4 regions of the Shewanella sp. JNE2 genome follow, and region 2 is predicted to be linked to each of the others. Evidence: predicted binding sites of a transcription regulator. Region 2 holds the regulator's gene; each other region holds the start of a gene.
What was found. The regulator MetJ, encoded in region 2, represses methionine synthesis genes. The targets are predictions, from matches to a motif close to TAGACGTCTAGACGTCTA.
Positions count from the first base shown of each region.

Region 1: the regulator MetJ is predicted to act here: its motif matches at 5,171-5,188, upstream of metE (5-methyltetrahydropteroyltriglutamate--homocysteine S-methyltransferase).
Region 3: the regulator MetJ is predicted to act here: its motif matches at 5,845-5,862, upstream of metH (methionine synthase).
Region 4: the regulator MetJ is predicted to act here: its motif matches at 5,618-5,635, upstream of msrA (peptide-methionine (S)-S-oxide reductase MsrA).

Region 1 is NZ_CP096169.1:3,794,003-3,802,288, forward strand. Features, by position in the region: gene MZ182_RS16920 (MacB family efflux pump subunit) at 1-1,182, opposite strand, end outside; gene MZ182_RS16925 (efflux RND transporter periplasmic adaptor subunit) at 1,185-2,435, opposite strand; gene metE (5-methyltetrahydropteroyltriglutamate--homocysteine S-methyltransferase) at 2,790-5,060, opposite strand; gene MZ182_RS16935 (LysR family transcriptional regulator) at 5,261-6,166, shown strand; gene MZ182_RS16940 (HDOD domain-containing protein) at 6,242-6,970, opposite strand; gene MZ182_RS16945 (hypothetical protein) at 7,664-8,286, shown strand, end outside.
Region 2 is NZ_CP096169.1:592,005-600,290, forward strand. Features, by position in the region: gene phsA (thiosulfate reductase PhsA) at 1-1,654, shown strand, start outside; gene MZ182_RS02730 (4Fe-4S dicluster domain-containing protein) at 1,667-2,233, shown strand; gene nrfD (NrfD/PsrC family molybdoenzyme membrane anchor subunit) at 2,236-3,183, shown strand; gene MZ182_RS02740 (sulfite exporter TauE/SafE family protein) at 3,289-4,032, opposite strand; gene metJ (met regulon transcriptional regulator MetJ) at 4,175-4,489, opposite strand; gene metB (cystathionine gamma-synthase) at 4,702-5,865, shown strand; gene MZ182_RS02755 (bifunctional aspartate kinase/homoserine dehydrogenase II) at 5,877-8,270, shown strand.
Region 3 is NZ_CP096169.1:3,519,598-3,527,883, forward strand. Features, by position in the region: gene cobU (bifunctional adenosylcobinamide kinase/adenosylcobinamide-phosphate guanylyltransferase) at 1-441, opposite strand, end outside; gene MZ182_RS15820 (adenosylcobinamide-GDP ribazoletransferase) at 438-1,226, opposite strand; gene cobT (nicotinate-nucleotide--dimethylbenzimidazole phosphoribosyltransferase) at 1,334-2,386, opposite strand; gene MZ182_RS15830 (FecCD family ABC transporter permease) at 2,465-3,592, opposite strand; gene MZ182_RS15835 (ABC transporter ATP-binding protein) at 3,592-4,473, opposite strand; cobalamin riboswitch at 4,573-4,787, opposite strand; gene MZ182_RS15840 (histidine phosphatase family protein) at 5,008-5,733, opposite strand; gene metH (methionine synthase) at 5,990-8,286, shown strand, end outside.
Region 4 is NZ_CP096169.1:2,116,489-2,124,774, forward strand. Features, by position in the region: gene earP (elongation factor P maturation arginine rhamnosyltransferase EarP) at 1-426, opposite strand, end outside; gene fldA (flavodoxin FldA) at 536-1,063, opposite strand; gene ybfE (LexA regulated protein) at 1,120-1,392, opposite strand; gene MZ182_RS09540 (DUF2788 domain-containing protein) at 1,404-1,625, opposite strand; gene MZ182_RS09545 (alpha/beta fold hydrolase) at 1,727-2,503, opposite strand; gene seqA (replication initiation negative regulator SeqA) at 2,786-3,343, shown strand; gene pgm (phosphoglucomutase (alpha-D-glucose-1,6-bisphosphate-dependent)) at 3,390-5,042, shown strand; gene msrA (peptide-methionine (S)-S-oxide reductase MsrA) at 5,126-5,605, opposite strand; gene astE (succinylglutamate desuccinylase) at 5,902-6,936, shown strand; gene MZ182_RS09570 (thiamine pyrophosphate-dependent dehydrogenase E1 component subunit alpha) at 7,099-8,277, shown strand; gene MZ182_RS09575 (alpha-ketoacid dehydrogenase subunit beta) at 8,281-8,286, shown strand, end outside.

The DNA.
Region 1 (8,286 bases), 1.4 Mb from region 2:
ACTATCTTCATCCCAGAACTGCCCCATAGCCAGCTCATAACCTCGTACCCTGAAGAACTCTGGGCCAACACCATTCACGACCGTGGTAACCGCTTTATTGCCATAACGCAACGTCATACTTGAATCAACGGTTGGTGTAACACTGTCAACGTAAGGTAAGTGTTTCAATGCATCGGCATCTTTAACAATTAAGGTTTTCACTTTTCCTGAACGGCGATCACCAAACCCAAAGCCTGGGCGAATATCAATCGTATTAGTCCCCATTGAGCTAATGCTATTAAGAATTTCTCGCTGGGAACCTTCTCCTAATGCAACGACGGAAACAACCGAGGCAATACCAATAATAATGCCAAGCATAGTGAGAAAGGTGCGTAATCTGTGAGTCGACATGGCAAGTAGCGCCATTTTGAACGCTTCAACATATCTATCCCACGAGGCCACTCGAATACGGCTATTTATCTTAGTGACAACCGTATCGACTTGCTTTGGTGCCTTAGTTTTACGTTCGTCACTGATAATAATGCCGTCTTTAATTTCAATAATCCGGTCGGCATATTGGGCCACATTCATATCGTGGGTCACGATAATAATGGTATGACCATCGCTGTGAAGCTCCTGCAACAACTGCATCATTTCTTCACCGCTGTGGCTATCCAACGCCCCCGTTGGCTCGTCAGCAAGGATCACATCACCGCCATTCATCAACGCACGCGCCACACTGACCCGCTGCTGCTGACCACCACTGAGCTGATTAGGTTTATGATCGAGTCGATCACCTAATCCTAAGCGAGTTAATAAATGTTCGGCTCTGTCTTTTCTGGCACTTCGTTCTTTACCTGCATAAACCGCAGGAACTTCCACGTTACCTATCGCAGTAAGATCGCTAAGTAAATGATAACGCTGAAAAATAAAACCAAAATGTTCACGCCGTAATTGAGCTAGCTCATCGGCATCCATGGTGGAGGTATCTTGTCCATTGATAAAGTACGCCCCCTTCGACGGTTTATCTAAGCAGCCAAGAATATTCATTAGGGTCGATTTGCCCGAACCAGAGGCGCCGACAATGGCAACCATCTCGCCACGTTCAATCGTTAAGTTCACATCTTTTAGTACGGTAAGCTGCTGTTCTCCCGCCTGAAAAGTGCGATAGCAACCTGAAATTTCAAGTAATGTGGCACTCACAATTAAAACCTCACACTAGGTGGGCGGCGCAGTTTGCTGCTCTCTTCCGATGAAGGCATACCCAGCACAACTAAGTCGCCTTCATTTAAACCTGAGGTAATTTCGGCATTAATTTTGTTGTTAATACCTACGGTGACATCCACGTATTGCACTTGATTATTCACTAATACAGGTACTTGATACTGAGGCCCACGATGACGCTTAGGTTCGCTAGACTGCGTATCTTTGTCTTTATCTAGCAGCGGTGCAGTTTGCTTATCCCTTGGCTTAATCCGTAAGATTTGTGAAGGCACGAGTAATGCGTTCTCTGCTTTAGCAAGCACAATTGAAATCTGGGTTGTCATTCCAATACGTAAAGTACGATCTGGATTTTTCACATCAAATAAACCGTAGTAGTAAATAGCTTCTGTCGTGCTTGAGCTTGAACTTGAACTACTACTGCTCTCCATTGAAGTCGGTCCTGGCTCAATTGCCCTAATGGTCGCGTGATAGGGACGATTAGGTTGTCCAAGAATCGTAAAATAAACAGCTTGGCCAGGTTTAACGTTGATAATATCAGCCTCCGATATTTCAGCCTTGACGGTCATAGTATCAAGCTGTGCCATTTCAACTATGGTTGGTGTCGTTTGATTCGCGTTAACGGTTTGCCCAACTTCGACAGCAGAATATACAACGGTGCCATCCATAGGCGCGGTAATTTTGGTATAACCTAAATCAATCTTGGCACTATCAACTTTAATTTCAGCCTGTTGTTTTTGAGCCTCTAATTGTTCTATTTCAGCTTGATAAACAGTCAAAGTTGCTTCTGCCGCTTCATAAGACGCTCGAGAACTAGCATTATCTGCTAGCATTTGTTGTTGACGAACAAACTCAAGTTTGGCTTGCTGTATTTGTGCTTGCTTTGCACGATATTGAGCATTGATAATTTTCAGTGAGGCTAAAGCTTCTTTGATCGTATTCTGTTGTGCCAAGCTGTCGATTTGAGCAATTAAATCGCCTTGCTTAACCTCATCACCTGACTGTACAAACAAACTGTCAATCTGCCCCGACACCTGTGCACCAACACTGACTTGCTTTAATGCCTGTAACGTACCATTTGCAAGCACTGTACTTTCAATATCACCGATATATACCGCTTCTGTAACATAGGCTGGCGGTGTTTCTGGTTTATACCACAGGGAAAATGCTCCCCCACCAATGATAATAAGGCCGCTAATCACAATCAGCAGTTTACGCTTTGAGGATTTTTTCATCGGTATATTCACATCCAATAAACTAAAAAGCCGCAAGCATATTGCTCACGTAGAAAGATTAAATTATGTAGGTAGTATATAGAGTTAATAAAAGACAGTAGACGAAGGAAATGTCGTTAACAGGTAAAGATTTGCAAATATCTGTGTAGATAGTTACAAGGCAAACACGGTTGAGTGATGCTTAGGCTGTAATGCCAATTTAGTGTGATACCGAATCGTCGGGTTGTAGATTATCGGGGTCTATATTCCTCAAACAGGCGAAACATGGCAAGTCGATAACTCAAGGATTAAAGCGGATGCATAAACATCCGCCTTCTATCGTATTGATATTATTGATAATAAATAAGTTAACAATTAACCTAGTCGGCGACGCAGTTCCCGTGTGGCATCGACCATGTTTTTTAAGGCGGGTTCGACTTCATCCCAAGTGCGGGTTTTTAGACCACAATCTGGGTTGACCCACAGTTGACGTACGGGCACTTTTTGCGCCGCTTTCTCGATTAAGTGTACCATGGCCTCCACACTTGGGGTGTTTGGCGAATGAATGTCATACACACCTGGGCCAATTTCATTTGGATACTCAAAATCTTCGAAGGCGTTGAGTAACTCCATCCGTGAGCGCGAAGTCTCGATAGTAATCACATCGGCATCCATGGCGGCAATCGCGGCAATCGTATCGTTAAACTCGCTGTAACACATGTGGGTGTGGATTTGAGTCTCATCAATCACGCCAGCAGCGCTGAGTTTAAAGGCATTGACCGCCCAATCTAAATAGGCTTGCCACTCACTTTGTTTCAATGGCAGACCTTCACGGAAGGCGGGCTCATCGATTTGTATAATGCCAATACCGGCATTTTGTAAGTCCACCACTTCATCACGAATAGCCAGCGCCAGCTGAGTCGCAATCACATCGCGGCCGATATCCTCACGGGCGAATGACCAATGCAGAATCGTCACAGGGCCAGTTAACATGCCTTTTACAGGCTTGTCGGTGAGACTTTGGGCAAACTCGGCCCAATCAACCGTCATCGCCTTTGGACGACTAACATCACCATAGATCAACGGCGGCTTAACACAGCGTGAGCCATAACTTTGCACCCAACCATTTTTAGTAAAGCCAACGCCCGCAAGCTGTTCACCAAAATATTCCACCATATCGTTACGCTCGGCCTCACCATGAACCAGTACATCGATACCGAGTTTAAGCTGGCGGTCGATAGTATCGCGGGTGACTTGTTGTAATTGCTCGGTATATTGTGCATCACTCAGCTCACCCTTGCGCCAGCGACTACGTAGTCCACGGATTGCTGGTGTTTGTGGGAAGGAGCCAATGGTGGTGGTCGGCAACAGAGGTAAACGATACTTCTGCTGCTGCACAGCTTGGCGTACGCTGAAATCACTAACGCGCTCATAATCGGCAGATGTCAAGGCAGCAACGCGAGCAATCACTTGACTGTCGGCGGCCTGCGCTTTCGCCTCACGGCGTGCCAAACAGGTTTGCACAATCTCTTTTGCCGCGACCGATTCAGGTGCCAGTAGTAATTGGCGCACATTGGCCAGTTCGAGTAATTTTTGCTTCGCAAACGCGAGTTGTTGACGCAGCGCGGGCTCAAGCGTGGCTTCCACCTCTAAATCCACAGGACTGTGCAGGAGTGAGCAAGAGGTGCCAATCCACAAGCGATCTCCTAGATCACGGGCAACCGCGCCTATGCGTTCGGCAATCAAATCCGCCTCTGCCGCCCACACGTTGCGACCATTGACCACACCCGCCGACAAAATTTGATCTTGACCAAGCGCATTGGCAAAGACTGCCAATTGATCCGGCGCTGTGACTAAATCGACATGCAACCCCGCAACAGGCAAAGCCGATACCAGCGCCTGATGGTGAGCGATACCACCGTAATAACTGGTAAGAAAGATCTTCACCTTCGCAGTGCTGAGTGCTTGATACGCCTCAGTGATCGCCGTTTGCCATTCGCCATCCAATTCCAATGCGAGAATGGGCTCATCGAGCTGTACCCATTGCACTCCCTGAGCCGCAAAACGCGCCAAAATGTCAGCATAAGCAGTTAATAAATTGGGTAATAAGCTTAACTTATCAAACTCTTGGCCCACTGTTTTAGCTAGGTACAAGTAGCTAACAGGGCCGAGTAGCACAGGTTTTGCTTTATAACCTAAGGACTGCGCTTCGCTGACTTCATCGAAAAATTGCTCATAGGTAATCGAAAACACTTGGTTTTGGCTGAGCTCAGGTACCAGATAGTGATAGTTAGTATTGAAATACTTGGTCATTTCAGAGGCTGGCGCATCTTGGCCCGTTGGCGCTCTGCCGCGGGCAACACGGAATAAAGTATCGAGATCGATTGCTCCTTCACCACGATGACGCTCAGGAATGGCATTTAAAGTCGCGCTTAAGGTCAGCACTTGATCATAAAAGGCAAAATCACCTACGGGAACTTGCTCAATGCCAGCAGCAGCTTGCCACTGCCAATGGTTGCGGCGAAGTTCACTCGCCACTTCACGCAATTGTGCCTGAGTGCTCTCACCACGCCAGTATTTTTCTAAGGCAAATTTCAATTCACGACGACGCCCGATACGGGGAAACCCAAGACTATTTAATTGCATACCATATCTTCCTTTATTTGAGATAAGCCATATTCGGCACTTGCACCCACCAGATTGTTTTCTCTTGGCACTTTTCAGCATTTCAGCCTTGATAAATAACAATGGGCGTTTGGACGTCTAGAAGTTTATTGTGTTAGTCTCTATCCCAGCAACCGAATTGATTTCAAGCACAACATGAGCGAAATTCACTTGGAGTGAACATGATCGAACTAAGACACCTGCGAACCTTAATGGCCCTGAAAGAAAGCGGCAGTTTGGCGGGCGCGGCCAAAAAACGTTTTGTCACTCAATCCGCCCTCTCCCACCAGATTAAGGAGTTGGAACAACGAATTAACTCACCCATTTTTGTGCGTAAGAGTAAGCCACTGTCATTCACCCAAGAAGGTGCACGCCTGCTGCATCTGGCCGAAGAGATTTTGCCTAAGGTGTTAGAAACCGAGACAGATTTGAAGAATGGGCTGGAAACCGAAACCAATCAGTTGCGCGTCGGCATTGAGTGCCATAGCTGTTTTCGCTGGTTAATGCCTGTGATGGAGCAATTTAGGCAAGATCATCCAGCAGCCGAGTTAGACTTGTCGAGCCGTCACCTGTTCGACTCGCTCAATGCCTTAGAAATGGGTGAACTGGATATTGTATTAACCTCAGATCCTGTGCCTGGGCATTCACTCGCCTACCAGCATTTGTTTGATTTTGAAGTGAAGTTAGTGGTTGCAAAAGATCATCCCTTAGCAAAAGAAGCCTATGTCACCCCTAAGCAATTAGCACACTTGCCTATTATCAGTTATCCGGTGCCGTTGACGCGTTTAGATATTTATCGCCATTTTTTAGAGCCTGCGGGCATAGAGGCAGGCGAGCAAAAAACCTGTGATTTAACCATGATGTTATTGCAACGCATCGCCTGTAAAGACGGCATAGCCGCACTGCCAAGTTGGTCGATAAATGAAGGACATGGACTGAGTCTCGCCACGGTAAAACTCGGCCAAGAAGGCTTAAAACGCCCGCTATTTGGCGCCTATCGCCGCCACAGCGCAAACTCAGCATTGATCCAAAATTGGTTACAACTGGTGGCGAGTGAAGGTTTATCCCGCCAGCATAAATCTAATTGATTCAGGTAGTAAGCCCAATAAAAAGCCTGCAAATACAGGCTTTTTATTGGGCTAATATGCTATCAAATCTAAAAATTACAACGGATTCATTAATAGTCCGCGCATAGATAAGATACGGCGCAGAATTAACCCTGGAGAATTGGGATTTCGAGTCTGCCGTAGATTATGGGCAATCATAAATTCTTGACGCAGATCTTGATCTAAATCTAATGATTCAAACGCTTCTATGGTTAAGGTTTGCTGCTGTTTATCAATCAATGACTTAATTACACTTAACGGGAAAGATTGCTCAGCACTAGCATTAAGGTAAGCAAATGCGGTGAGCGCAATAATTTGGCCAAAAACACTAAAGAGCGCTAAGGTTTGTACTTCATCGGGATCAACCTCAACGCCTTCCATACCCACCAAACTGTCTACCGCATCAATCGCAATACTTTCTGTTAATTTCCAATAACCTTGAACTAACTTTTTATAGGGCTGCGGTAGCTCATCGAGGCGTTCTTTAAGGTAGAAAGTGAAAGCATAACGATAAATATTGACCTGCCCTAAACGGATCAACGCTTCTTTTAATGAGCGAGATTTGTGATTTGCCACCACGGCCGCCTGCGCAGAATTACTACGCATTAACATATGTGCCGCCAATGCAGGGTCACTCGAAATAATATCGATCACATTACGAATATCGCCTTCGGCAAGGATCGCTTTTTTAAGGGGAATGAGAATTCCTCTCCGGCCAATCACTTGCTCTTCATTTGCGATGATCGCCCTAACTTGAGTAAAAACCTGTTGCTCAAGATCAGTCATAAGACACTTTTCACCTGTTTACTAAAAATTAAGATGATTCGATTACGACCCATATCATACCCAAAATTCAAAGAATTTCAGCACTTAGTCATTGATTGTGTAATGAAGATAACCATAAATTAATATGGTCGTCGGTAACTCAAAGTGACCGCACAAAAAAATGTTTTGTAATCCACTGTTTTAAAAGGCTTTAACTTATACCCGCTCCACATGAGTCATACAATTAAGTAAAACACCTCAACACCATTTCTACAACAAAACCAACTTGGTTATAGTTAAGTTACAGCCCATGTTGCTCAACATCTGCACACAAATACAGCGATAACAGCAACCCTAAAAGCTAATCCAAAATAAACGGCTAAACTGAACTCTATCCTGAAAAAACAAAAGCTAAAAACATCAGCGCAATAAACATAACGCATTGAAAAATAACCACTAACTTTCTAAAAAATAACTTATATTCAAATTAATGCTGAATAACAATCAAAGAAAATAAGTTTAAAACCACCAAAAGATCACAATTACACGCTAAACTCATATCAAAAAACAATCAAATGTGACTAAAATCAACAAAAACAATCTATTTGAAAAGAAAAATTAACTTAAGTATTATGGATAAAATGTGTTTTTTTTGCTCAAAACTCAGAAATGGCAAGCGTTTTGACTGTTTCAGATAACTTAACGGAGAGAAAGATGAGATACAGTAAATTTACAATTGCTTTGTTATGCTTTTTTGTAAGTAACTCGTTCGCCATAGAATTGATAACAACAACTGAAAACCAAGCTGTAAATGAGATCAAGCAAGAATTTGACATTGATAATTTGTTGATATCTGTAAATAATCGATTATCTGAGCATCAACAAAATGAGTATGATTACAAATTACTACTTACAAATATTAAAAATGAAAAAGAGAATTATAATAAAGCAATATTAGAGTTACCGAATGCAATTTTAAAAGATAATAACGCTAGCAATTATTTCAAACAAATTGAAACCTTAGTTAAAAAAATTGACTCACTTGAAAAACAATCTGTCAGTGATGAAATTAAAAATAAAGAAAATTATCAGGGAATATTAAAACAGTACGACATTATCAATAGTAAACGCTTACAGAAAATAGAACAGCTTTCTTCATTAAAAAAGAAAATCGTAAATCGTATTATAACTGAATTATCAAGTGCTGAAAATGTTAAATCTATTGACTTAGAAAGCTCAATGACCTGTTCTAAGTTTCAATCTATAAATGATTGTTTAAAAGACACTGAAAAATATACTGTTAAAAATACTATCAATTCAGATCCTTTCCTTAGCGA
Region 2 (8,286 bases):
AGGCATTAACATGTCCGAAACCCGCGGCATGATGGCAGCACAGATGGATAAAGGCGCCAAGTTGGTGGTGTTCGAGCCAAGATTCTCGATTGTGGCCGACAAGGCCGATGAATGGTATGCCATTCGCCCCGGCACCGATGTCGCGGTCGCCTTAGCGTTATGCCATGTATTAATTGAAGATAATCTATACGATAAAGCTTTTGTTGAGCGTTATGTTGAAGGCTTCGAAGCCTTTGCCGACGAAGTGAAAGCCTATACCCCTGAATGGGCAGAAACGGTTTCCGATGTGCCCGCCAAGGACATTCGCCGTATCGCCCATGAATATGCCGCTAAAGCCCCCCATGCTGTAGTCGATTTTGGTCATAGAGCGACATTCACTACGGAAGAGTTTGATATGCGCCGCGCCCTTTATGCTGCCAACGTCTTGATTGGTAACATTGAGCGTAAGGGGGGGATTTATATCGGCCAAAAGCCGGGTGATTACAACAAGCTCGCCGGTGAAGCGGTTGCGCCAGTGTTGGCCAAACCCGGCATAAAAGATATGCCAAAACCAGCCGCAAAACGCATTGACCAAGTGGAAGAACAATACGCCATGATGTGGTCATCGGGGGGGATTTACCAAACCATTCTCGATGCGACCTTAAGTGCAGTGCCATATCAGTTACACGGCTGGGTGATGTCCCGCACTAACCCAATGCAAACCATGACAGACAGAGCGCGCGTTGTTGAAGCCATGAAAAAGCTCGACTTTATCGCCGTGTGTGATGTGTATATCAGTGAAACTGCGGCCTATGCTGATGTGATTTTACCTGAATCAACCTACCTTGAGCGCGATGAAGAAATTGCCGATAGGTCGGGGAAAAATCCTGCTTACTATGTGCGTCAACGAGTGGTTGAAACACTCGGTGATACAAGACCCTCTTGGCAAATCTTTAAAGACATTGGCAATGAACTGGGCCTCGGTGAGTTTTATCCATGGGACAACATTGAAACCCTGCAATTAATGCAAGTGAACCGCGATACCGCGCTGTTACGCCGAATTAAGGATGAAGGTTTTGTCAGCTTTGGTAAGCCTATTATGTTGCGCGAACCTAAGATGGTTGCCGAGTTTATTAAGGCATACCCCAATGCGCGACCCGCCGATGAAGACGGCACTTACGCCAGTGCACTGACCTTTAAAACCCCAAGCGGCAAAATTGAACTCACCTCCGCTAAAGTTGAAGCGATGGCTCCGGGGCGTGGAGTGATTAAGTTCCGCGAAGTGGCTCTGAAAAAACCAGACGAGCTCTACTTTATCCAAGGCAAAGTGGCTGTACACACCAATGGCGCCACCCACAATATTCCTATGTTGGCGAACCTGATGCCTGATAACGCTATCTGGGTTCACCCAGTGACAGCGGGCAAGTTAGGGATCAGTAATGGCGATCCAATTCGTCTCACCAGTAGCGTAGGTACCGAAGAAGGTCATGCCTTAGTCACACCAGGTATTCGCCCAGATACTGTATTTGCTTATATGGGTTTCGGCTCTAAAAACAAAGAGTTGGTCAGAGCAACGGGCAAAGGTATCCACTGCGGAAACTTACTTCCCCACGTGACAGCACCTGTGTGCGGCATGAATGTGCACACTACGGGTGTCACGCTGGCAAAGCGCTAATCGGAGGCTTAAATGAATAAACGATATGTAATGGTGCACGACGAGAATAAGTGCATCGGCTGCCAAGCTTGTAACGTGGCGTGTCGCAGTGAAAATGGTGTACCTGAAGGTGTTACCCGCCTACAGGTACGTGTCGAAGGCCCCTATGGTGAAATGCCCAATCTGCATTTCAAATACCACAGGGTATCCTGCCAACAGTGTGAAGATGCACCCTGCGTTAAGGTGTGCCCAACGGGGGCTGCCTATGTGGGTGAAGACGGCATTGTTTCTATTCATGCAGATAAGTGTGTGGGTTGTATGTACTGTGTGGCGGCGTGCCCCTACAAAGTACGTTTTATGAACCCAGAAACTAAAGTCGCGGATAAGTGCAACTTCTGTAAAGACACGCGTTTAGCGCGGGGTGAAGAGCCTGCTTGTGTGACTGTGTGTCCAACCGATGCGCTTGTGTTTGGTGATGCCAATGATCCTAAGAGTGAAGTGGCCATCATGCTCAATACCAAAATCACTTACCAAGATAAAACCCATTTGGGCACTAAGCCTAGGGTGTATCGCGTTCCTACCAAAAGAGGGGGGATTTGATTATGAACAATACTTGGGGCGATATGACGCAATATGATCCAGTGACTTGGCACTGGGTTATCGCCGTCTACCTATTTATGGCGGGGTTATCCGCGGGCAGTTTACTGATTGGTATCGGTCTACGTTGGGCGAATAAGGAGCTTAACGCTGGAGTTGAAAGCAGTATTCTTAAGGCGGCGGCCATTATTGGGCCTGTAGCGATCAGTTTAGGTTTGGCGTGCTTAGTGTTTGATTTAACCAAGCCATTCCATTTCTGGTTAATCTTGATTAACTACAACTTCCAGTCAGTGATGGCTATTGGGGTGTTGGCGCTGCTGGCTTATTCACCCTTGGCATTTGCCTACGCGATTCTCGTATTGCGTGACGATTTGCCAAAGTGGGGCTTAGGTTTCTTAGTGCCTATTGCTAAGTTACTTATGCCCTTTAGAAAGGTGATTGAAGTATTGCTGTTTGTCCTCGCTATTGGCGTAGGGGCTTACACTGGCTTCTTAATTTCGGCCATGAATGCCTATCCTATGCTCAATACTGCGGTACTGCCTGCACTGTTTTTAGTGTCAGGCTTATCGGCGGGCGCTGCGGCTAACGCGGTACTGGCGTTGCTGATGTTTAAGACAGACAGTCACGATAAAACGCTTGTCAAAATGCACGGTTTAGAATTGCCTGTGATGGCGATTGAAGTCATGTTCCTGTTTATGTTGTTCTGCGCCTTGTACTTTAAAGGTGGTGCTGCGGCTGCAGCACTGGCTTCATTGACAACAGGTGTTTGGGCAAGCGTATTCTGGATTGGCGTAGTGGGTATCGGCTTTGGTATTCCATTGCTGTTTATGCTGCTACCCGCTGCGACTCGCCATACTAAGGGCGCAATGATCATGGTTGCCTGTGCTAGCTTAACGGGCGTGCTCGCACTGAGACACTTTATTGTGTACGCAGGACAAAGCTACTTAAGCTGAGTGTAGATAGGCTTTACATATTGAGAGATAAAGAAAAAGCACTGGCAATGTCAGTGCTTTTTATTGTTTGAATCTTGAGAAGGTTTGCCTGTACAAGCAGGGCACTTATTGGGGTAATAGCTCGATAACCGACTTTACCGTTAACACTAACGCGCTGATGGCACAGAGGGCTAATGTCGCCATTTTTGTTTTATGTTTATCGATGCGTCCCACGAGTTTACCTGCGACTAAATAACCCAAAATGACTGAGGGTAATAGCATTAAGGAGAGCCATAGGTGTTTGATCTCTAGCAAGCCTGTTACAGCTAAAATACACAGCGCAATCATAGAGCTAAAAATAAAGAAGGCCGATAAAGCTGCGCGAAACTGCGAGGCATCTTTGCCTGCCAATAAAATCGCCATTGGCGGGCCACCAATTGCGGCAATATTGCCGAAAATCCCTGAAACCACACCCGCACTGAAGAGGGTTGCTTTATTAACGGGGAGACTGAATTTATATAGGCTGAGAATAACCGCGATTGTCACAATGGCGGCGATGGATAAACCGAGTATGGGTTGAGGCGCAAACAGCAACAGGCTGGCACCGATAAAACCGCCGGGTACGCGACCGATAAGAGCATATTGCAAGCCATTGAATTCTAAATGACCGCGCTCACGCACTAAGGTAAGTAGCGCGATAGAGAATCCCATCGCAATAACGGGTGCAGGGACAAGCTGCGGATCGACGATATACAACAAGGGGCTAGCAACAACCGCAAGCCCAAATCCAATCAGGCTTTGGGTTAAGGCGCCCATAAACACGATTAGCGAGGCTAAGGCAAGTGTCTGGGGATCTATCATAGAAAACATAGGGTTCCTACATACCCCAAAATCTCAAGATAAACTCATCGCTTGAGATTATGTAGGCATAAACAAAAAGGGACCGTTAACGATCCCTATTGATGAGCAATGTGATCTTGAAAATAACAGCAATCTTGGAAGCGACGAGTCGCTATTCCATGTCTTCCCACTCGATCCCCATTTCGTCCATCAACAACTTGGCTTCGGCGGGAATACTATCTGGGTTGTCTTTTGACAGATCGTCATCGTTAGGCAATGGCTGGCCAGTGTAGGCGTGCAAAAATGCCTCACACAACAGCTCGCTGTTGGTGGCGTGACGTAAATTATTGACCTGACGACGAGTACGTTCGTCCGTAAGGATCTTAAGCACTTTGAGCGGAATGGACACAGTAATTTTCTTTACTTGCTCATTCTTCTTGCCATGTTCAGCATAGGGGCTGATATATTCCCCATTCCATTCAGTCATTGACTCACCTGTTATAACGCTAAATTCGGGGCAGATTTTAAACCCTTACAAACAACAGTCAAATTATTGCTACTATTTCTTAGGGATTGCAAACAGATTTCTTTATGTTTAGACGTCTAAACGTCTTAACGCCTATTGACGATGTGGTTGGGCTTAGGTACATTTAGACGTCCAGACATCTCTATCAGTCTACCGAATTTAGGAGTCCACCCATGGCAGAGCGTCAATTAGCCACACTGGCAGTGCGTCAGGGTATCGAAAGCGATACTCAATATGGTGCCGTTGTGCCACCGATTTATTTGTCGACTAATTACGCCTTCGATGGTCATAACAATCCCCGCGAATTCGATTACAGTCGTTCAGGCAACCCAACGCGCTGCATTTTAGGCGAAGCATTAGCCCAATTAGAAAAGGGGGCGACTGCTATAGTGACATGCACTGGCATGGCGGCCATCACCTTAGTGACCACCTTACTCGGCCCAGATGATCTCTTGGTTGTGCCCCACGATTGTTACGGCGGTTCCTACCGTTTATTTACCAACTTGGCGAAGAAAGGCCAGTTTAAGCTGATTGTGGTGGACCAAACTGACAGTCAAGCGTTAGCCGCAGCCATAGCGCAGAATCCTAAGATGGTGTGGCTCGAAACCCCATCGAACCCGTTATTGCGTGTGGTGGATATCGAAGCCATTGCTAAGGCGAGCCATGATGTCGGCGCGCTGGTGGTGGTCGATAACACCTTTTTATCGCCGATATTGCAACAACCCCTATTGTTAGGTGCGGATATCGTTATCCATTCCACCACTAAATATATCAATGGTCACAGCGATGTGGTCGGCGGCGCTGTGGTCGCCAAAGATGCACAAATCGGCGAAAGCTTACATTGGTGGTCGAACACTCTAGGCTTAACGGGGTCAGCCTTCGACAGTTATCTGACCCTGCGCGGCCTACGTACTCTAGCGGTACGCATTCGCGAACATCAAGCCAATGCCCAGCGCATTGTTGAGGTATTAACCCAAAGCCCTGTGGTGAGCAAAGTCTATTACCCTGGTCTTGCGGATCACCCTGGTCACGCCATTGCGGCCAAGCAGCAAAAAGGCTTTGGCGCTATGCTGAGCTTTGAGCTCAAAGGCGGCGAGACCGAAGTGGTGGCCTTTTTAGGTGCATTAAGTTTATTTAGCGTGGCAGAAAGTTTAGGTGGCGTCGAAAGTTTAGTGGCCGTGCCCGCCACTATGACCCACAGAGCCATGGAGCCGCAGGCGCGCTTCGAGGCTGGTATTAAAGACACCCTATTGCGTCTATCGGTGGGTATTGAAGATGCCGCCGATTTAGTTGCAGATATTCAAGCAGGATTAGCCGCCGCTGCGGCTTGTCAGTAGAGGAATAATAGATGGCACGTTGTCACTTACATAAATTTGGTGGCTCCAGTTTAGCGGATGCCGATTGTTATCGTCGAGTCGCCCATATCCTGTTAACCCACGGTCATAGTGATGATCTTGTGGTGGTCTCTGCAGCGGGTAAGAGCACGAATTTTCTGTATAAATTATTAGCGCTGCGTGATGCGGCTCAGCTATGGCAAGAAGAATTACAAGTGCTGATCAGCTACCAACAGGGGTTGATTGAGCAGTTGTTGTCGAATGAACAAGCCCGCGATCTGCGTGAGCGTTTGGCGACTGATAAAGCGCAACTTATCAGCTTATTATCCTTAGACGTTCGCAACGATTACCAAATCAACCATGTGGTGAGCTTTGGCGAACGTTGGTCGGCACGCTTAATGGCGGCGCTGCTGCGCGAATCTGGTGTGGCGGCAAGCCATGTGGATGCCTGTTCAATTTTAGTGGCCGATGAAGCCGCTGTGCCGCAAATTCGGGTACAGGAATCCCGCGCTAAAGTACAAGCCCTATTAGCCGCGCATCCCAATGAACGCTTAGTGATCACAGGTTTTATCTGCGCTAACGAGCGTGGCGATACCTTATTACTTGGTCGTAATGGTTCAGATTTTAGCGCCAGCCTGATTGCTAGTCTTGCCGATATCGAGCGCGTGACCATTTGGACCGATGTGGAAGGGGTGTTCAACGCCGATCCTAATAAAATCAACGATGCTAAGTTACTAAAAAGTATGTCACTTGCCGAAGCCGATCGCCTAGCGCGTTTAGGCTCGCCAGTATTGCATTCGCGCACTTTGCAGCCGTTATTCAATACCGAAGTGAGCTTAGCGGTGCGTTCAAGTTATGCGTCCCACACTGACTTTACCTTAATCGCGCCCCACAGTTCGTCGGCGAGTGCGCCTGTGGTGACTAATCTCAATGCCGTTGTCTTGTTCGGCTTTAAACTCACAGGGGAGTTAACTCGTTTATTAGATTTATTGATTGCCGCGGGTTTCACGCCATTGGCCCATTGGACCTCTGCCCATCAAAGGGTTGAACTTGCTTATACCGCTGAGAATCAAAAACAAGTTCAAAGATTACTCGATGCCGAGGCAGAAGCATTCGGGATCAGCGATCAGCAGATCAACACAGATTTTGGTTTAGTCGCATTAGTGAGTGCGGACGCCGAACATTATCGCCGCAGCTTCGCACGTTTACTGAGCCGTGATGCTAAACCTTTGTTCAGTGGCGATTTAAGCCTAGTGACGCTAGTGCCACAGTCACAGGTGAATCTGTTAACCCAAAAAGTCCACCGCCGCTGTGCTGGCCCGCGTAAACGCATTGGCGTCTTACTGCTCGGTGTGGGCAATATCGGTGAGGCTTGGGTCAATCTGTTCAAGTCGGTTTCGCCATCACTGGACCATGAACTTGAGGCTAAGGTTGAGTTAGTGGGATTAGTTAGCTCCAGTAAGGCGTTGATCAAATCCGCTGGCATTAACTTAGCCAATTGGCAGACCGAATTCGAGGCAGATGCTACGCCTTGGCAATATGAGCATTTATTTGAGCAGTTAGAGCAAGTTAACTGCGATGAGCTGGTGGCCTTAGATATCAGTGCCAGCGCCAGTTTGACGCTGCAATATCCAGAACTGTTCGAGCGCGGTATCCATGTGGTGAGCGCGAACAAACTCGCGGGCTCGGGTCCACTACCTTTTTACCGTGAGTTAAAGCAGCAACTAGGTAATCGTCGCTTATTTTGGCGCTACAATGCTAGTTGCGGCGCCGGCTTGCCTATCCAGCATGCGCTGAATGATCTGCGTAACAGCGGTGATAGCGTTGAGGCCGTGGGGGGGATTTTCTCCGGCACCCTGTGTTGGTTATTTGAGAAATACGATACCAGCAAGCCATTTTCAGAATTAGTGATTGAAGCCAGAGGCTTAGGTATTACTGAACCCGATCCCCGCGACGATCTATCCGGCCGTGATATGCAGCGTAAGTTGCTTATTTTAGCTCGTGAAATTGGCCTTGAAATAGAGCTTGAAGATATTGAGCTGCGTTCATTAGTGCCCGCACATTTAGCGGATATTCCCTTAGAGCAGTTTCTTGCTCGCATTGCCGAGTTAGATGCCGATTTGCTGCAACAATATGGTGCGGCGGCTGAGCAAAATAAGGTGCTCAGATACGTGGCATCCTTAGACAACAGCGGCCCAGAGCTTAAGGCTGAAGTGGGCTTGCAGTGGATTGATACCGATCATCCCTATGCCAATTTAACCCCGGGGGATAACGTGTTTGTGATCCGCAGCGCCTTCTATCAAGGTAATCCGCTGATCATCCGTGGACCGGGCGCAGGCCGCGAAGTGACAGCGGCAGCAGTGCAGTCAGACTTGACCCAGATTTGTCGCGATCTATTGCAGGAATAGATTTAAATTCAAAAGC
Region 3 (8,286 bases), 1.7 Mb from region 2:
TTCAAGCTCGGCAAGGGAATCGACAAACGCATTCTTCTCGTTTTGCCAAGATATCAGCGGATCAAGGCTCGTGTTTTTAGTCGCAATGTCCGCGGCGAAATACCCTTCCGTAGGAATCGGTTCATCTAATTCGGGGTAACAAGCGAGTAACTGGTTAGTTAACCAAAGCGTTAAACAATCCACAAGGATCACACGCCCAGGTTTTGCTAAGTGCTTCAATTGCGTTGTCAGCGCGAGGGGTTCTTCAATTAATTGCCATGCAATACCATCATCTGCACGGTCTTGTTGGTGTTTCACTATACGTTCAGTCATTTCGGCATCCCGTGCTTGCGCTGTAGCAACAAAGCACGCATCAAATCCCAGCGCCGTATATTGGCGCACTAAGGATTCGCCGTAACGGCTCTTGCCGCTACGGGCCCCTCCTACGACTAAATGGATCACAGAATACTTCCAACAATCAGCAGCACAAGATAACAAACAATCTCGCATATTTGTTGTGCCGCGCCTAAAGTATCGCCCGTGTATCCCCCAATCTGACGTCTAAAAATAACGACAATCAAACGGCGTAACCCGATCATCACCAACAACAATGAGAGGGCTGCTAATCCCTTAAGGAATAACAACACCAATACACCGCTGGCAACCAAGATAAATAGCTCATTAATGCCTTGATGCTGAGATAGTGGTTTAGATTTGCTGGTTTCATCATCGCGCACATATTTTTCGGTAAAAATAATGCTCGCAGCAACCACGCGACTCACTGTATGCGCCACGATAAGCGCCGAGCCTGCAACCACGGGATCATAAAGTGCCAATTCAACCAACAACTGCCATTTCAGCAATAACGCTAATATCAAGGCGATAGCGCCATAACTACCAAGCCGCGAATCCTTCATGATCCGCAGTTTATCTTCTGCCGTCCAACCACCGCCAAAACCGTCGAAGGTATCGGCTAGGCCATCCTCGTGGAATCCACCTGTCAGTAAAACGCCAACTAACATGGCTAACAGCACTGATACCCCTGCAGGAAGCCAATTCTGTGTTAACCAAAAGACAATCGCACTTAATAGCCCAATTAACAGGCCCACTAAGCCAAAATAACGGCTCGCCTTATTGAGTTTATCGCTATCAACCTCAACCCATTTAGGCATTGGGATGCGGGTAAAGTAGCCCATAGCAACTAAAAATAAATCTATTTCTTTGTGCCAGCTTTCGCGTTCTGACATAAAGCATCCTTAGTGAATCCACACTTGCTGCAAGGTTTAAAATTAAAACGGTTGGCTAAAAAGTTATTATTTTAAATAAGTAAAATAAACAGCTTAGCTAATGCATATCATACAACAGCCTCAATCCCCGCATCACTAAAACTCGCCATTTGATTGTAAAAATTTACTGCTGCTTGGATAAGCGGTAGAGCCAAGGCTGCACCAGTGCCTTCGCCTAATCTTAGGCCAAGCGATAGCAAAGGTTTAGCCTGCAAAAATTCTAACATTCGCAGATGGCCTTGCTCTTCTGATTGATGGGCAAAAATCAAATAGTCGCGCACATTAGGCGCTATTGTTACTGCGACTAATGCAGCGGCAGTCGCGATAAAACCATCCACAACCACCAGCATGTTACGCTCGGCGGCGGCTAACATAGCGCCTGTCATCTGCACAATTTCAAAACCACCTAAACACGCCAACACTTCTTTTGGTCCAGTTAACGCACTTTGATGTAGCAATAACGCTAGCTCAATCAGCATCAATTTTCGCGCTAAGGTTTCTTGATTAATGCCAGTACCACGGCCAACACAATCAATCACATCGAGCTGCATTATCGCCGCCATAATCGCAGATGCAGCAGAGGTATTGCCTATGCCCATCTCGCCAAAGGCCACCAGATTACAGCCCGCTTGGTGGTGGCGTTCAATCAAATCACGCGCCATCGCAAAGCCTTTATCGACGGTTTCCAGCGCCATGGCAGGCTCTAAATGAATAGCGCCCGTTCCTGCGCCAAGACGTTGATCAATAATGCCTTTACCCCCTTCGATAGGCGTTAAAATACCGCAATCGATCACTTCGAGCTTAAAGCCAACTTGCCGACAAAAAACATTAATTGCCGCACCGCCATGGGCAAAGTTTTGCACCATTTGGCGCGTCACTTCACTAGGGGCAATGGAAACGCCTTCTGCTGCAATGCCATGGTCACCCGCAAACACCAGCATGGTGGGATTCGCTATATATGGCTGATCAGCACCCTGTATGCGAGCTATTTGTAATGCTAAGGATTCGAGCTGCCCGAGGGCGCCAAGCGGCTTAGTCTTAAGATTTATTTTCTGTTGAATCGACTGTTCTTGTACTTTGCTCACAGGGTTAATTTGAAACGACACGGCTGATTGAGACATTCACACTCCACTTGCTAATCCAAATTTAATCACTACGATGCATTCCATGACTCTTTTCCATAGGTCGTAAGCATTAAATTAACGGGTTACTTTTCGCCGCCGCAGGATAATCAAAAAGAAAAAACTCCCTATGGCGGCAGTAATAATACCCACGGGTAACTCTTGATTGCCCAACAAACAACGTGCTAAGACATCAATCCACACCAAAAATAATCCTCCCACCAACGCGGTTAATAATATTGATTGACGACTAGGAAATAATAACCGCACTGTGTGGGGGATCATTAAACCGACAAAACCAATGCCGCCGCAGGTGGCAACCAATACGGCGGTAATCAAGGAGCAAAGCAGCAACATATTGAGCCGCAGCTTAGGCACATTCACCCCTAAGGTATGGGCGGTTTCGTCCCCTGCTTGCAACGCCATGATCTGACGCTTCATCCCTAAAATAATCACCAGACTCACGCCTATCACTAAACTCGGCAGCACTAGCAACGACCAACTGGCCTTAGCGAAACTGCCTAAACTCCAAAAGAGCACTGATGCCGTGGCCTGTGGACTGGCGAAATACAGCAGCAGACTCGTTAATGCGCCAAACATAAAGGAGGTTGCCACACCAGAAAGCAACATGCGCTCCACTTGGCTATTAAGCCCAAGCCCAGACAAGGCAAGCACAATTAACACAGATAAGCTCGCACCGATAAAAGCGCCAAAGGGTAAGCTAAACCAGAGCAGCCCAGCAAAAGCACCCGAGCCGCTAAAAATACCTGAGCTTGCAATTAATGCTGAATGTTCAAATAAACCAGAACCGGTAAAAATCGTCAACATCACCACAGCGCCAAAAGATGCGCCTGAGCTAATGCCAAACAAATAGGGATCGGCGAGCGGATTACGGGTCACGGTTTGCAACACACTCCCCGCCATTGACAAGCCTGCCCCCGCCACAAAAGCCAGTAAAATGCGCGGCAGTCTTAGTTCCATCACAATGCGCTCAGTCATACCATTGGCTTGAACAGGATTCACCACATTATTTGTAAACACTTGAATAACTTCTATAAAGCGGATATTTGCCGCACCAAAGCTCGCCGCAGCAATAGGGGTGACCAAAGTGATGATGCCCAATACAAGCAGCATCAGTTGTTGTCTCGTCAACGGTGTCACAATACGCCCCAAATATGAGAGGAAATGTTGTTTATTCCTCGACATCATCCGCCCTCGCCTCGCTCGTTCAGGCCATGAGCCACATGGTGGTAACCATAAAAATAACTGATTAAGGGCTTTTTATGTTGTGGATGGGGCGATACCTGAGCACACACGCCGAACACATCACCAATGCGCGCCTCTGTTAATACTTCGGTTGGCGTCCCCATAGCGCTGACTTCACCGTTATGGATCAACAACAAACTGTCGCACAGGGCACTGGCTAGATTAAGATCATGAATAGAAGCAATCACGCTGATCCCAAGACTACGCACTAATTCGAGGATCTGAATTTGATAGCGCACATCGAGGTGGTTAGTTGGCTCATCTAGGATTAAAAGCTGCGGCTGCTGCACTATGGCGCGGGCAATCAAGGCGCGTTGCTTTTCACCACCAGATAAGTGCTCATATTGTTGATACCTCTTATGGCTCAAGCCCACTTTATCTAAGGCCTGAGCAATGCGCTCAGCATCCCCACTGGAATTGGTATCGAACATGCCCTTGTGGGGCGTTAAGCCCATGCTAACCAATTGCTCTGTGGTTAGGTCAAAATAATGCGGTGTATCTTGCTGCACGACGGCGACACGGCAAGCAAACGTCTTGGGCGATAAGAGCTCAATATCTTGATCAAAAAGGGTAATTTTGCCCTGAGTCGGGCGCACAAATCGATACAAACAGCGCAGCAAGCTAGACTTGCCCGCACCGTTAGGCCCAATCAGCCCCAGCATCTGCCCCGTTGGCAACGAAAAGTTAATATTGGATAGAATGGTTTTGCCACCGATACACCAGCTTAACTGGCTGACATCGAGTGCGACACTCTGGTTCGTTGACGGACGAGTGTTACTGTCACTCAAACTATGGCTCATTTGGATTGCAGAGAGTTTCACCAACGCGGCGCTCCTAGCGAGTCCAAACCTAGATTAAAAAAGGCTATGTACATTGTTATCTGCTCCCTCGAGTCACCCGCTCGAGAACTAAGGCTGCACGCAGCGATAACAGAAATAGGCAGGTCTCCTGACTTGTAGGGAAAGAAGGTTCTAGGTTCTAGGTTCTAGGTTCTAGGTTCTAGGTTCTAGGTTCTTCTTTTACTACTCACAGTTGCGGGTACAGTTCGGGCTGACTGACAAGCAGCGCCCCGATTCCCTATTATGTTTGGGTTGATATGCACTTTGTTCACAACGCCATTGAGAATGAAAACAACGGAGCGATTCGAACAAGAGAGTCTATTCCCAACACCTATTTCTGCGACGTTATCACTCATTGCGCATGTAATACGCTATCTCGTTCAAACGTCAGGGAAAAGCATTATCCTACATCTATCCCATTAGGCAATGCTGTTTAAATCAGAATATTTTCATGTCAGCTTATTCTCGCCAAACGATCACGCCTACACCATAACTCCTAGGTCGTGAAATAAGGCCTCAACACCTGCGCCCACTTGGCCAATCTAAACGCCAATAGCAGGCACCCTGTTCATCTTGTAGCACATTAATAGTCACCACGGCCGCCACGGGTAAATCAAGTTGACTATAAAACCCCACCGCCCGTTCAACCCCAAGGGCGCGAGCCATTAAGTGACGGATCACCCCGCCGTGGGTCACAACCCACACTTTGGTAGCAGGCATATTGTCACCGCGCTCATTAACGGCACTGTTTTCATTACCCATTTTATGTGAGTCGAGGGTCAATCGTTCAAACTCGGCGGCGAGTATCTGATCAACCGCCCCATTCACCCGCGACTCAAAACTTGCCATAGTTTCACCATTGGGCGGCGGCGTTTGCCAAGGATTTTGCCAATACGCCACTAAGCGTTCGCCCTCTTGTTGATACAGTTCATCGAGCCGACAACCGTCCCAATCACCAAAATCAATTTCCTGTAAACCCGACAAACACTGCGCCTGCAATGGCCTAGTGACTGATACCAACGCCGCTGTCGAATGCAGCTCGGCGGCGAAAGCGTGGGCAAAATCGGCGCAGCGGCATGAAGTCGAGCTATAAATCGCGCTACACACGCTGGCCTGCGCCTCAACCGCTGCCGACATTTGTTGCCAACCCTTTTCGCTCAAAGGCACATCCACACGCCCCCGCAAGATGGCGCCGCCTTCACACTCTCCGTGGCGTAACAATAAAAGCTGCACTTGTTTCATATATGCCTTTAAATAAAGCCTAGGACCTAGCGCCTAGGTGCTAGGCACCAATGCCTAGAGCCTAATGCCTTTGACTTTCATCTTGCCCTGACGATCATAAGTCGCGTATTATGGACGTCTATACGTTTAAATGTCCAAAAACATTTTATAAAAACAAGTATCCAAAAACAAATGTCGATAGACCAGAATAAAATGCATTTTGCATAACAAGGGTCGATGCTTGGACTTAACTTAGCTGTATTTAAGGTAATTATTTATGACGATACCCTCAACCAAAGCCGGCCAGATATTAGCAGACATTCGCAAACAGCTTGCAGAGCGCATTCTGATCTTAGACGGTGCCATGGGCACTATGATCCAAGGCTACAAACTGGAGGAAGAGGACTATCGCGGCGAACGCTTTAAGGATTGGCATACGGATGTTAAGGGCAATAACGACCTGTTAGTGCTCACGCAGCCTCACATTATCAAACAAATTCACACCGACTACTTAAACGCCGGTGCCGATATTATTGAGACCAACACCTTTAACGCCACGACTATCGCCATGGCCGACTACGACATGCAGTCGCTGTCAGCCGAAATTAACCGCGAAGGCGCGCGCCTCGCCCGTGAAGCCTGTGATGAAGCCTTTGCTGCCACAGGCATTCCACGCTACGTCGCCGGTGTGTTAGGCCCCACTAACCGTACGTGTTCGATTAGCCCTGATGTGAACGACCCTGGCTATCGCAACGTCAGCTTCGATGAGTTAGTGACCGCTTACAAAGAATCCACTAAGGCACTGATTGAGGGCGGCGCGGATATCATTATGGTCGAGACCATATTCGATACCTTAAACGCCAAGGCTGCACTGTTTGCGATTGAATCCGTATTTGATGACTTATTTGGACAGCATTCTAACGACAGATTGCCGATCATGATTTCGGGCACCATTACCGATGCCTCTGGTCGCACACTGACTGGCCAAACGACCGAAGCCTTTTACAATTCCCTTCGCCATATCAAGCCCTTATCTATCGGTCTAAACTGCGCCCTTGGGCCAAAAGAATTGCGCCCCTATGTGGAAGAATTATCCCGCATTAGTGAGTGTTATGTGTCGGCGCATCCGAATGCAGGCCTGCCGAACGAGTTTGGCGGTTACGATGAAACCCCAGAAGATATGGCGAACGTGATCGAAGATTGGGCGCGCGAAGGCATGCTCAACATTATCGGCGGTTGCTGTGGTAGTACGCCTGAACATATTCGCGTTATTCGTCAAGCGGTTGAAAAATATGACCCTCGCGTCTTACCCGACATTCCGGTTGCCTGCCGTCTTGCGGGTTTGGAACCACTCACTATCGACGCCCAAACCCTGTTTGTGAACGTGGGCGAGCGCACCAACGTCACAGGTTCTGCCAAGTTTTTAAAACTGATTAAAGAAGGCAAGTTCGAGCAGGCGCTCGATGTCGCCCGTGAACAGGTTGAAAGCGGCGCGCAGATCATCGACATCAATATGGACGAAGGCATGCTCGATGGCGTGGAGATCATGCACAAGTTTTTAAACTTGATTGCCTCTGAGCCGGACATCAGCCGCGTACCGATTATGATCGACTCCTCTAAGTGGGAGGTGATTGAAGCTGGCCTCAAATGTATCCAAGGCAAGGGGATTGTTAACTCGATTTCCCTTAAGGAAGGCGAAGCCAAATTTATCGAGCAAGCTACCTTAGTGAAACGCTACGGCGCGGCGGCCATTATCATGGCATTCGACGAGCAAGGCCAAGCCGATACTAAAGCGCGCAAAATTGAGATCTGTACCCGTGCCTACCGCGTGCTGGTCGATAAGGTCGGCTTTCCGCCAGAAGACATTATCTTCGACCCCAATATCTTTGCGATTGCCACGGGTATTGATGAACACGACAATTATGCTGTCGATTTTATTGATGCCATTAAAGCAATTAAAGCCACCCTGCCCCATGCGATGATTTCGGGCGGCGTGTCGAACGTGTCGTTCTCGTTCCGTGGTAACAACCCAGTGCGCGAGGCGATCCACGCGGTATTCCTGTACCACGCGATTAAAGTCGGCATGGATATGGGGATTGTGAACGCGGGTCAGTTAGCCATTTACGATGATATCGACCCCGAGCTTAAAGTGCGCGTCGAAAACGTGGTGCTTAACTTGCCCTGCCCAGTTGAAGGCTCGAGCAATACAGAGCAGTTACTTGAAATCGCAGAGAAATTCCGCGGTGATGGCGCGCAGGTGGGTAAGAAAGAAGATTTAGAATGGCGCTCTTGGCCAGTTAATCAGCGTTTAGCCCATGCGCTCGTTAAAGGCATCACCGAATTTATTGATGAAGATACCGAAGCCGCTCGCCAAGAAGCGAAACGTCCACTCGATGTGATTGAAGGCCCACTGATGGACGGCATGAATGTGGTCGGCGACTTATTTGGCTCGGGCAAGATGTTCCTGCCACAAGTCGTTAAGTCTGCGCGGGTGATGAAAAAGGCCGTGGCTTACCTCAATCCCTTTATTGAAAAGGAAAAAGTCGCAGGTCAGTCTAATGGCAAGATATTGAT
Region 4 (8,286 bases), 1.5 Mb from region 2:
GGCTTGTAATGAAGGCAAACCATGGCAGCCTTCAACCCAATCCTCAGCGCTTAGGTACTCTAAATTCAGCCAGACAGGTACAGATTTGGGAGCATGTTGATGTAAATAAACCAGCTGTTCTTTTACCTGTTCGGGTAATTCACAGGCAAAGGCTTCTATGAGCACACTTCCTGCGACAAACGCTATAGGTAAAGGCTCTATCCAATAAATAATATTCACGTCATTGAAAGTTTGAATCGCCTTTCGTGGATCGAGTGTCGGTAAGATATGGGAGAAGCTTGCAAGATCGTCAACCCATAAATTGACGGGGAGCTGATATTCATTCACCAATTGTTTGGCTAAACGCCAAGTGACGCCGATATCACCGTAGTTATCGACAACAGTGCAAAAGATATCCCAATGATTGGAGCAGGGCGTTTTGATCATGAGTGTGGTTTTTCGTTATCCCGCGATGAAACAATCTAATTTTTATGCATGAAAATCGATGCATAAAAAAAGCGGCGTTTAAGCCGCTTCCTTTAAATGATCAACAGAATTAATCTTCTAATTCAGCTAAACACATTTCTTCGTAAATTTGTTTAACCCAAGCGTCAACACGTTCTTCGGTCAGCTCTGGTTGACGATCTTCGTCGATACCTAAACCGATAAAATGGTCATCATCAACTTGACCTTTGGATGCTTCAAAGTTGTAACCTGCAGTAGGCCAGTGACCAATGATAATCCCCCCGCGAGCTTGAACAATATCGCCTACCATGCCCATGGCATCAAGGAAATACTCGGCATAGTCTTCTTGGTCACCACAACCAAAAATCGCAACCAGTTTATCGGTAAAATCAATTTGCTCAAGCTCAGGAAAGAAATCATCCCAATCACATTGTGCTTCGCCATAATACCAGGTTGGGATGCCGAACAGCAGCAGGTCATATTCTGCGATCTGTTCTTTGGTACTCTTGGCGATATCTTTCACCTCAACCATTTTTTTACCCAGTTTTTTCTGGATCATTTTGGCGACGGCTTCGGTGTTGCCTGTGTCGCTACCGAAAAAAAGACCTACAGTTGCCATTGTCTATCCTTTAATGTCTAGTTCACTTATACGTTAATCTTGCGGCTATCGATTATTCAGCACTCAATTTGTCGCTGAAGAATTAATTCGATTAACTGGCTACGGCTGATGTTACTGGCCAATGCCTGCTCATTCAAGGCGTCATACAAATCTTGTGACACCTTTAACTCTATTCGCTTTAATCCTTTGGCTTTATCCCGCTGGATCTGATTGCGTTTATTGACCTTTAACTGCTGGCTACGGGACAGAGGATTGCTTCGTGGGCGGCCCCGACGCTTTTCATTGGCAAAAAGGTCAATGGTAGTTCTATCAGTTGCTTCTTTTGCCATGTTCTTGTTGTTTAACCGATCCCTGAGCCTTCCCAAGTAATCTGGATAATACCTTTTGCAATAAACCCGGCGCAGCCGAGAAATAACACTAACCAAACAATAAATCGACCAAATTTTGGCACATTACCTTGCTTGAGGACATCATGGATAGCCATGCCGATAAAGAAAAATATCGCTGCAAAAAACAGGTTTAGGCCAATCGTTTCAATTTGTTCCATGTACTGAGATAACATACTTTCTTAGTCCTCTAGAGTGTTCTAAGGCCAAAAGAGGCGCGAATATATCACATCAACGTGAAGGCTGCTATATGATTTGAGTTGAGAATCCTTGTCATTTACATTGCCTGTTTGTCAATAAATTCAGACACAATTCGATTAAAAATCGCAGGTTTTTGGGCATGCAACCAATGTCCACAACCTTCAAGTGTTTTTGCTTGTGCAGTAGGGAATTGCGCCATAATCGCGCCCCTATGTTCGCTATTGACATAATTTGAATCACCGCCACGAATAAATAGACTTGGGCCAGAATAGCTCAGCACGGGGTTCGGTGGCTGATTATGCCAGCCAATAATGTTTGGATAACAGGTTTTTAAACCACTTAAGTTCATTTTCCAACGAAATCCAGTATCGGTACGTTGCAAGTTTTTCAGCAAAAATTGGGCAGTGGCTTCATCAATACCATGGTTGATTAAGTGGTTTAGGGCAAAGCGTCTGTCGGTATGGCCTTCTAAGGGCAGGCTTTCTAATGCAGCAAATACAATATCGTGTCTAGGCTCATATGCGACAGGTGCAATATCGGCAGCGACCATGCTGATAATGCGCTCTGGAAAGGCTAATGCCGTGGCCATGGCGATTTTACCGCCCATAGAGTGGCCGATGATGTGCGCGTGAGCGATGTCAAGGTTATCGAGCAAATCTATCATGGCATGGGCAAGGCGAGGATAATCCATATGATCCCAATGCTCACTTAACCCATGGTTGGGCACATCAACGCGGATCACTTGGTGCTGGCTTTCTAACACTTGGCCTAAGCCTTTGAGATTATCTAAATTACCAAACAGGCCATGGATTATTAGCACCGCATGTCCTTGACCTGAGGAAACATAATTCATGGGTTTTCCTATGGGAGGTTTGCTTTTCGAGACGCGAATTGTGCCCCTAATATGATGAGGTTGACAAGTCTTGTGGTTAAGCCGAACTAACTTGGTTGCTTTTTCAGCGATTGCCGCGATTCTGATAATTTGATGTGCAATTTTGCACAATTTTAGATTAATGATGCTTTATCAGATTGATAGACATAGATACACTGGGTGCGATCCCAAGGATCCTATTTGTGGATCGCCTGTGGTACATTTTTCGGTTAGGCCTAACGAATGACAAAGGATAAAAAGGTTATGAAATATATCGAAGTGGATGAAGAGCTCTATCGTCATATTGCCAGCAAAACAGAACGTATTGGTGAGAGCGCCTCTGACATTCTGCGTCGATTACTCGGCCTATCCGTGAATACGATTGAACAAGTTGAGCCACAGGCAATTAGCCAACCCAGTTTAGAAGCCGTTGAACAGAAACCGTTGGTTACGTCAGTACCAGTCATAGAGTCGTCAGTTCCTGTCAGCGATTTTAAACAATTAGTGGATGAGCATAAGTTAGCCCAGCAAAAAGGGGCTGTTGGCCGTTTCTTATTTTTGCTTGAAAGTTTATATCAGCAAAGCCAATCGCAATTTTCACAAATTTTACAGATCCAAGGGCGCGATCGACTTTATTTTGCACGCTCACGTGAAGAATTATTGAAAGCAAGTCCTTCGGCCAATCCGAAGGAAATTGGCAGCAGCGGTTTTTGGGTGACGACAAATAATAATACTGCCAAAAAACAGGCGATTTTGGTCGAGGTATTGGTACAGTTTGGTTGTGATGCTGAAGTTGCCTACGCTATTTCCCAGCGTGTTTAAAACCTTTACAAGTAATTTAAGCTATTTTCCAGTAGGAGTGGATCAGGTGGCAATACATCAACGGGCAGGACAAATAGCAAGTCAGATGGATCTGGTGAATATTCCAAAACTGATGAGCCATTATTACAGCATAACCCCCAATATGGATGATGTGCAGCAGCGAGTGACTTTTGGTACATCAGGCCACAGAGGCTGCGCCTTCAATGGCAGTTTTAACCAACAGCATATTTGGGCGATTACCCAAGCTGTGGTGGACTACCGTCAATCGGTAAATATCGATGGGCCGCTGATCCTTGGGATTGATACCCATGCGTTATCCTTTGCTGCCTACTTATCGGCAATTGAAGTGCTGGCCGCGAATAAAGTCACTGTGCACATCCAGCAAAACGATGGATTTACGCCAACGCCAGTGGTTTCCCATGCGGTCATTTGTGCCAATCGCGAAGCTAATCTTAACGGCGCGGCACTTAGCGATGGTCTTATTATCACGCCCTCACATAATCCGCCTCAGGATGGTGGAATCAAATACAATCCCCCCCATGGCGGACCGGCCGAAGGTAATATCACGGCTTGGATTGAATCGCGAGCTAATGATTATCTTCGCACGCAGCTTAAGGGCGTGAATAAACTCGCCTATGTCGATGCGCTGACTTCGGGCTATGTGCATGCCATCGATTTAATCACTCCCTATGTGGCCGATCTAGAAAATGTAATTGATATGCAAGCTATCGCGAAAGCGAAGCTTAAGTTAGGTGTCGATCCATTAGGTGGCTCGGGTATCCATTATTGGGCACCGATTGCTAAGCATTACGGCATTGATATCACCTTAGTGAATGATAAAGTCGACCCGAGTTTTAGCTTTATGCCACTGGATAAAGACGGCAAAATTCGTATGGATTGCTCGTCTCCCTATGCGATGGCTGGTTTACTCGCCCATAAAGAATCTTTTGATTTATGCCTTGGGAATGATCCCGATTATGATCGTCATGGCATAGTCTGCCCGGGTACGGGCTTAATGGATCCTAACCATTATTTAGCAGTGGCGATTGATTACCTGCTGACTCACCGACCCCTGTGGAGCGATAGCTTAGCTATTGGTAAGACTCTGGTATCAAGCGCGCTTATCGACAAAATTTGCGCCTTCCACGGCAAAAAATTACTCGAGGTGCCTGTCGGCTTTAAATGGTTTGTCGATGGTTTAGCTGAGGCGACTATTGCCTTTGGTGGAGAGGAGAGTGCTGGCGCCGCCTTCTTACGCCGAGATGGCACTACTTGGTGCACGGATAAAGACGGTTTTATTCTAGGGTTACTTGCAGCAGAGATCCTTGCGGTGACAGGTAAAACCCCTGGTCAGCGTCACCAAGAGTTAGTAAAACAATTTGGTCAAAGTTTCTATAAGCGTATCGATAGCCCAATCAGTCTTGAAAACAAAGCCAAGTTTGCTTTGCTCAATGCTGAGACCTTAAATGCCACAGTGCTTGCGGGTGAGACAATCGAAAGCGTGTTAACCCATGCACCGGGCAATAATGCCGCCATTGGTGGTATCAAAGTCACCACAGCGAATGGCTGGTTTGCGGCGCGTCCATCGGGCACTGAAGCCTTATTTAAGATCTATGGCGAAAGTTTTATCAGTGAGCAGCATTTGGCTGAGATTATCAAAGACGCACAAGCATTAATTGATAAGGCACTAAACGCTTAAGTGAGCTTTTCAGAGATAAAAAACGCACTCATGTTAATCCGTGAGTGCGTTTTTTATTTGGCCCGATTTAAGGCCAACTCGTATTAATACTCGATATGGCAACTGGGTAAGTTATTCTTATCAATATAATTTTGGTGATATTCCTCAGCCACATGGAACTGTTGCAGTGGCACTATTTCAGTCACTATATGGCGTAATCCCCAACGGCCCGAGCGGGCAAAAGCCAACTTTGAGGCTTCTGCCGCGGCCTTTTGTTCACGGTTGTGGAAGAAAATGGTGCTGCGGTACTGAGTACCAATATCTCCGCCTTGCATGTTCAGACTCGTTGGATTGTGGTTTTTCCAAAATACATCGAGCAAGTCTTCATAACTGACAAGGGCAGGGTCAAATTCCACTTGCACCACTTCGGCATGGCCTGTTTTACCTTTTTTCACTTCTTCATAAGTAGTGGCGGCATTATTGCCACCCATATACCCACAGGTGGCATTTAGTACGCCATTTACTTGTCTAAAAAAATACTCTACGCCCCAGAAACAGCCGGCACCAAAGGTTGCTAACGCCATAATTAAATCCAATAGAAGTCTAGATGGCTAAGGATTGTGATTAAACAGAGGATTAAAAGCAAGTATGGCTGTAAAATTTTATGCAATTGTTGTGGTGTGCGATGCTTAATTTCTCTCAAGAGAAATCAAAATTTTTACCCCAAAACTGCGTAGTTCAACAAGAATGTCAGAGATATAGGTGAAAAACTTGTGTTAGTATTGAAGCGCTTTTGAAGGTGAGTATTAAGTGCTTAGGTGTTGTAGGTTTATTTAGCGCTTAGCGCTTACTTTTAACACACCATTATAAGGAGAATTCTGTGTTACAAGCTCTGTTAGATTCAAAGGATTTTTTAGCGCTCACCTTAGCCCATCCTGAACAGTTCGATGGCGAATTTTCATTTAACTTAGGCGATCATACTCAAGTGGAAGTGTGGGATACCGGTGTTATTGTTTTCGAACCAATACAGAATGAAGGAAAAGATATTGTGTTTTCCTGCGGTGTTCACGGTAACGAGACCGCGCCCATTGAACTCTGCAATAGCTTAATTAAACAACTTTTACAGCAAAAGATCATTGCAAAGCAGCGCACTTTATTTCTCATTGGTAACCCATTAGCGATTAATAACGGTACGCGGATTATTGACGAAAACATGAATCGTCTGTTTAGTGGTGAGCATTCCAATCCACCAGGGTTAGTGAACCCTGAGCGAGTACGCGCGAAAAAACTCGAAGCCTATGTCGATCGTTTTTATACTACGGTTGCCGATGGACGTCAGCGCATCCATTATGATCTGCACACGGCGATGCGCGCCTCGAAGCATGAAAAGTTCGCTATCTATCCCTATCGTCCAAGGCGCGCCTTTAGCGGCGAGCAAATTATGTTTTTAGCCGCAAGCGGCGTCGATACAGTACTTTTCCACCACGAACCGACCACGACCTTCAGCTATTTTTCCTCTGAACGCTACGGCGCCGATGCCTTTACCATTGAGCTTGGCAAAGTGTATCCGATGGGGCAGAACGACATGACGCGTTTTATTGCGGCACATGAAATGTTTATGCGTTTAATCACCGCTAAGCCGTTGGAGTTAGATGCATTTGATGCCGATAAGGTTAACTTGTACCAAGTGTGCCGCGTCATCAATAAACATTTCGATGATTTTGAATTTACCTTCGCAACCGATGTCGAAAACTTCAGATCTTTCCCGAAAGGTTTTGTATTAGCGCGGGAAGGTGGGCAAGAAATTAAAGTGGAACATGAGTTTGAGTCTGTCGTGTTCCCTAATGCCAAAGTGCCTATTGGCAATCGCACTGTGATTTGCCTGATCCCTGCGGTGAATGCGGACGTGCGTTAGGCTTGTAAAGCAATATATACATGCGAGGCAGGGATAACTTGTGGTTTGAGCTATGCCAATGGTTGATAGGTAGTTTACGTTAACGTAATGTTCATCGGGCATATTCGTATAAACAGACGCATCAAAACGCTTTGATGCGTAATGAGATAACAAGAGCACAATATGAGCAAAGCAACACTCAACACTGATACAGTGCACCGTGTCGGCTTCTTGGATAAGGCATCGCTACACATTCCTATCCTTCGAATTCTACAAGCCGACGGCACCACTTATGAAACCGCGGTTTTGCCTGTGATAGATGAAACCTTAGCCACTAAAATTTACGATACCTGTGTATTCACTCGGGTACTTGATGAACGTATGCTTGGCGCCCAGCGTCAAGGGCGCATCAGCTTCTACATGACCTGTACGGGTGAAGAAGCGGCGATTGTCGGCAGTGTGGCCGCACTCGATCAAGAAGATGTGATCCTCGCGCAATATCGCGAGCATGCGGCGCTGCGTTATCGCGGCTTTACCACTGAACAGTTTATGAATCAGATGTTCAGTAACGAGAAAGATCTTGGTAAAGGTCGCCAAATGCCAATCCATTACGGCAGTGCGGCATTGCATTATCAAACGATTTCGTCACCGTTAGCCACGCAAATCCCGCAGGCGACTGGTGTGGGCTACAGCTTAAAAATGCAAGGTAAGCGCAAAGTCGCGGTTTGTTATTTTGGCGAAGGCGCTGCATCGGAAGGGGATTTTCATGCTGGCCTAAACATGGCCGCGGTACTGAAATGCCCAGTGATTTTCTTCTGTCGTAACAATGGCTACGCCATTTCAACGCCCACCGAAGAGCAGTTTGCCGGTAACGGTATTGCTAGCCGCGGTGTGGGTTATGGCATGCACACCATTCGTGTTGATGGTAATGACATGTTGGCCGTGTTAGCGGCAACCCAGCAAGCCCGTGCCTATGCGATTGAGCATAATGCGCCTGTGCTGATTGAAGCCATGACTTACCGTCTCGGCGCGCACTCTTCTTCAGACGATCCCTCTGGTTATCGCTCGAAAGATGAAGAAGCCAAGTGGCAGCAACACGATCCGGTTAAACGCTTCAAATTATGGCTTATCAACAAAGGTTGGTTGGCAGAAGCGGATGATGTGAAACTGCATGAGAAATATCGTGAAGAAGTATTGGCTGCGGTAAAAGTGGCTGAAAAAATTCCTGTGCCTATGCTGGATGAAATTATTGAAGATGTGTACGACAAGCCGACGCCAGTGCTGAAAAAGCAACTTGCCGATCTTAAAGAACATATCAAAAAATATCCGCAAGCCTATCCAAAAAGTGCAGGGAGACTATAAGCCGTGGCT